2 regions of the Colwellia sp. MB02u-10 genome follow, and region 2 is predicted to be linked to the other one. Evidence: riboswitches for the same ligand, from Rfam matches in the RefSeq annotation. Region 2 holds a riboswitch; the other holds the start of a gene.

Region 1 (2,487 bases), on a different contig from region 2:
ATCTTGAGGGAAATTTTCAGTCAATATTTTATTTTTTGGCACACCTAATAATATTGCTGCTTGCTTAACTTTTTCTGCGTTTGAACTGACATCGCCATCGGCAAAGCCTGAGGTGATTATTTGTGCTTCGGGGTGCAGGCGGTAGATACGAACAGCCTCAACTAACCTTTCTAGTGAACTAGACTTTAATTCACTAGTCGCAGGCAACCCCTGAACGCTGGTGTGAACACCGCCCAAAATAATAATATAATCAACCGGCTTATTGCTGCGGGTAAATGCGGGATAATTATCTTCTAATGCCGCCATGATGTTATTGGACAAAGGTGGAAAGGTACTCAAAAATAATAAAGTGCTTGCGGTAAATAGCGCCCAAAAACTCAATTTTGGTTTTAAACGATAAAAAATAATAGCAATAATTAACAGTAAGAGAATCATGCTCAGTGGCATAATCATTAAGCTAATAATTTTTTTTAGTAAAAATAGATCCATGTGACTCAGTCCAAAATAGGCTATACGAATAGGGTGATAAGTTTTCAAGTTACTCAAGCATAACAATTATAAGACTTTGAAGCAGTAGCCATTTGAAGCCGTGACTAATGGTGACAAACTATTTTATTTGGACGTCTAAAAGTCTGTTGATATTTACGCTTAAATAGGGTTTAATGGCTGCGCTAAAAATTAGAATTTTTACTCCACTTTTATAATGCCCTTATCTATCAAGTATGATGGTGTTATGAATTAAGTAGTACAGAAATAGAAAATTTTTTGCACCAGAAGAGGCGCAATTGCTAGGTAAGTAACATGAGGACCCATTCCTTTGACTGTTACTGAGGGGGACAATTGCCGAGAATATTGATATGGGGGCATATCATATTCGGTCGCTAGGGCTGAATCCTTAGGGCTGTCACCGCTAGAAAAACATAAGTTTTTTTAGCATAGGGTGGAGAGCTTCTGGCTGAATAGTACCGCCTGAATAACGGGTTTTTAACCTAATTCACTCTACGCTCAGTCATGCTCTTCCTGTTAGTTATTTGCCTGTTATATTTGCTATGTTTAATGAAGTACCTTTAGCAATGCAGGCGTTTAGGAAGAATTTTTATGTTAATATCCCATCTTACCAGCCTTAATCGCACTAGTGTTGGCACATTGTTATTTAAATATATATTGTTATCTAAATATACATCTCGCGATAGACTCGAATGTTTAACCATTCAATCTCAAACTCATGGAGAATCTGCATGTCTGTAATCATAGATCATACCAATACTGAAAATATTACCGTTGCAAAGTTTGGCGGCACCAGTGTTGCTGATTTTCATGCGATGTTACGCTGCGCGGATATTATTAAAAATAATAGCACTAACCGTTTAGTGGTGGTATCAGCCAGTGCTGGTGTTACTAATCACTTAGTGCGTTTAAGCCAAGCAGACGTTTCGATAAGCGAACAACAACAAATTATTAGCCATATTGCTGATATTCAATTTGCCATAACTCAGCACTTTGATAATCATCAAGCTATTGATCAAGAAATATCAGGCTTATTAAATGCGTTAGGTGCCTGTGCTGAGCAACAAGCAAAGCAATACAGCACAAAAACCAGTGATGAAATCTTGAGTTTTGGTGAACAATTCAGTTCACGAATTTTTGCACAAGTGTTACAACTCGTCGATGTGAATGGTCATTATTTTGATGTTCGCCAAGTCATGAAAACGGATAGTTTATATGGTAAAGCGCAAGTTGATTTAACCGAATTGGCCGCAAATACTAAAGCACTACTTTATCCCTTACTTAATGATCAAGTTATTGTTACACAAGGTTTTATCGGCTGTGACCAACAAGGTAATACGACCACCTTAGGTCGCGGAGGCTCTGATTACAGCGCAGCGTTGTTAGCTGAAGCTGTTCAAGCCAGTAATTTAAGCATTTGGACTGACGTGGTTGGTATTTTTACTACCGATCCACGGATAACAGATCAAGCACGTTCGATTAATGAAATTAGTTTCGGTGAAGCGGCCGAAATGGCCACCTTTGGCGCAAAAATTCTGCATCCAGCGACACTTATTCCCGCTATGCGGCAAGATATTCCTGTTTTTGTTGGTTCAAGTAAGGAACCTAATGCAGGTGGCACCAAAATACAGCGCCAAGTTGACTCTAATCCTACCTATCGTTCGATTGCGCTGCGACGCGAACAAACCTTAGTGACAGTAAAAAGTCCACAAATGTTGCATGCCAGTGGCTTCCTAGCGAAAGTTTTTACCGTATTAGCCAAACACCAATTAAGTGTTGATTTAATTACCACCAGTGAAATTAGTGTCGCGCTAACCTTTGACAATCCTTATGGCTCAACACAAGCCTTGTTAACTCAAGCCGTGGTAGAAGAGTTAGAACAACTTTGTGAAGTCAGTGTTGAGCATGGTTTGAGTTTAATTGCGGTGATCGGTAATAAAATTCATGGCACTAAAGGGGTCGGCAGCAGTATTTTTGATA
Region 2 (2,487 bases):
CCAATCAAAGCATGGCTGTCAATCATAGTGCCACTATCAACAAAAGCGCCAACATTAATATAGGCCGGTGGCATAATAATTACGCCTGGCGCAACATAGGCACCACGACGAACCGATGAACCACCCGGCACCATTCTCACTTTATCAGCAACGGTGAACTCCCGTGCAGGTAGGTTATGCTTATCTACAAAGCCACGATAAATACCATCGAACTCAGTGTTTTCTCCGGCTTTAAATGCCGCTAAAATGGCTTGTTTAACCGCGGTATTGACTTGCCAAGTGCCATCGCTATTTTGTTCTGCTGCACGAACTTTACCGGTTTCTAAGTCTGTTAATGTTTGTTGCCAAGTCATGATTTTATTGCTCGTAAGTTAGTTAAATCTAAAGGGTGAGGGGTTTGTGCATTTAAAATGTCATCAGTAGTCTGATGCTGAGCTAGAGGCTTGCTGCTGTTACTCGCTAACCATTGCTGAATGTGTTGATGAATATCGAGTAAACCGTGTTGCGCTGAAAGTTCTGCTTGGCATAAGGGTAGACGAAGTTTTGCAGAGCCAATAATATTCAGCTCAGCCATTAACACTTTTACCGGTATCGGACTAGACACTTGAAATAATGCCGATATCGCTTTATGCCAAAGCGGAAAAAGTCCTTCATGTTGATAAGCTAAGGCCATAGCAACATATTGCCGAGTGGCTTCTGGCCAAACGTTAGCGCAAACCGACACCAAACCTTTAACATTGGCACTCGCAAGGTATGGCATCATGGCGTCTTCACCACTATACAAGTCAAGGTTAGGGCAATGCTCTCTATAGGCCAGCAGTTTATTAAGATCGCCACTGGCTTCTTTCAGTGCCCAACAGTTTTTATGGTTTTGTAATTGTTGTAAGGCCGAAAAGGAAATTTCAACACTGCTGCGTGAAGGCACGTTATAAAGCATACAAGGGACGTTTGCAGCATCGAGTAAACTTTTAAACCAAGCGGTTTGCCCTACGGGCCCCGGCTTGGCATAAATAGGGCTAGTAAGTAAATAAGCCGTTATCGGCAATTTATTGCATTTAGCTATCCAGGCCAGTTGCTCGTTAAGATTATAGCCGCCAACAGCAACCATTATCGGCACTTGTAACGTCATCGCACAAACGTATTGCACTATACTTAAATGCTCTTGCGCGGTTAACGCTAAGCCCTCGCCCGTGCTGCCCAATAATAAAATGCCATTGTGAGCCGCATTTTGTTGTAGCACTAGCTTACGCAAACTAACATAGTCAATGCCGTCATCATCAAATAATGGCGTGATCAGTGCGGTCCAAACCAAAGGTCGGTCTGTTATCAGGTGATTTTCTATCGGTTTTTTTTGATTCATTGCTCTCGAACTTTTGTCGTTCGGAGAACTTTTAGGCGCTTGTACAGACAAAATTTCTAGGATGAAATTTGGCCTTTACAAAGGCCAGAAGCTCTCCACCTAGTTAGGTGACAGTTGCAAGGATTCAACCTAGTAGCCGTCGAACGTATATCCAATGACTATAAAACTTAATGGTTATATATTAACAATTAAGCCTTAACAACCGGCAATTACCTTATCAACAAGGCAATTACCTCGGCGTTAAACCCCCTCATTATTGCTCACTAGAGTTTGATCTCTTCACAATAACTACCTGGTTAACGCTCCTCTTCTGGCCCTTTATTGGCGGTGATTAATCTTTTACGATTAATCACACTGGAATAAGGGACAACAATATTAAAACATTTAAATATAAGCACAGTCAATAGACGGCTAGACGTATACCACTATTTAAATTTAATAGTTTGATTTTATTGCTTTTATTTATTTTTCTAATCAGTGAATACCATCTGGGTCCTCAATAACTAGAGTGCCCATAACGAAAACAAGCTACGCCCGATAAGTTGAACTGAATCAAAATAGCTTTCCCCCTGTGGACTAAAGATGGCGAGATAATTAAATTCGCGTAGACTACGCAGCACTATGACATATCCACAACGGCTGTATTAATGAATACTCGCTGAGTTCGCCCTGTCATTATGATAATTTTTCTTTAAAGTAACGCCGGTATTTTTACATAACTCGAGCCATAAATATCGTCAATAAATAGCCCCCATAAATAATAGTTAGCTTAATTACAGGTATCTTCATGGCAATAAGTAACATTAACCAAATATTAAACCGAAATAGTGAGGCACTAGCCGCAACCAGACCTCTTTTGGTTAATATCGCAGACGATGGTTTTATTAGCCATTACTTAAGTCAGCATAGCGCTGCTCATATTGATAGTTACCACACTAATTATGCTGAATATAAAACTTGTCAGCAATTGAAAAATAGCCGTGTAGACGCACATTTTTGCGTCGAGTATATCGCCAAAACCAAACATGATATGGCGATCATCCATTTTCCAAAAAGTAAGGCTGAATTTAGTTTTACCTTAGCTATGCTCGCTGAGTCAATGACAGACGATGCCGCCATAGTCATTG

Evidence for each region. Region 2 has a riboswitch for lysine ahead of dapA (4-hydroxy-tetrahydrodipicolinate synthase). Riboswitches for the same ligand answer to the same signal wherever they lie in the genome.
Region 1: it holds a riboswitch for lysine, as region 2 does, so the genes downstream of both, lysC (lysine-sensitive aspartokinase 3) here and dapA (4-hydroxy-tetrahydrodipicolinate synthase) in region 2, are expected to answer to the same signal.

What each region holds. Positions count from the first base shown of each region.
Region 1 covers NZ_JACGVK010000120.1:128,746-131,232, forward strand. The annotation lists gene H4J59_RS11570 (ElyC/SanA/YdcF family protein) at 1-489, opposite strand, end outside; lysine riboswitch at 767-959, shown strand; gene lysC (lysine-sensitive aspartokinase 3) at 1,239-2,487, shown strand, end outside.
Region 2 covers NZ_JACGVK010000139.1:62,473-64,959, forward strand. The annotation lists gene H4J59_RS18035 (2,3,4,5-tetrahydropyridine-2,6-dicarboxylate N-succinyltransferase) at 1-353, opposite strand, end outside; gene dapA (4-hydroxy-tetrahydrodipicolinate synthase) at 350-1,360, opposite strand; lysine riboswitch at 1,441-1,678, opposite strand; gene H4J59_RS18045 (methyltransferase) at 2,148-2,487, shown strand, end outside.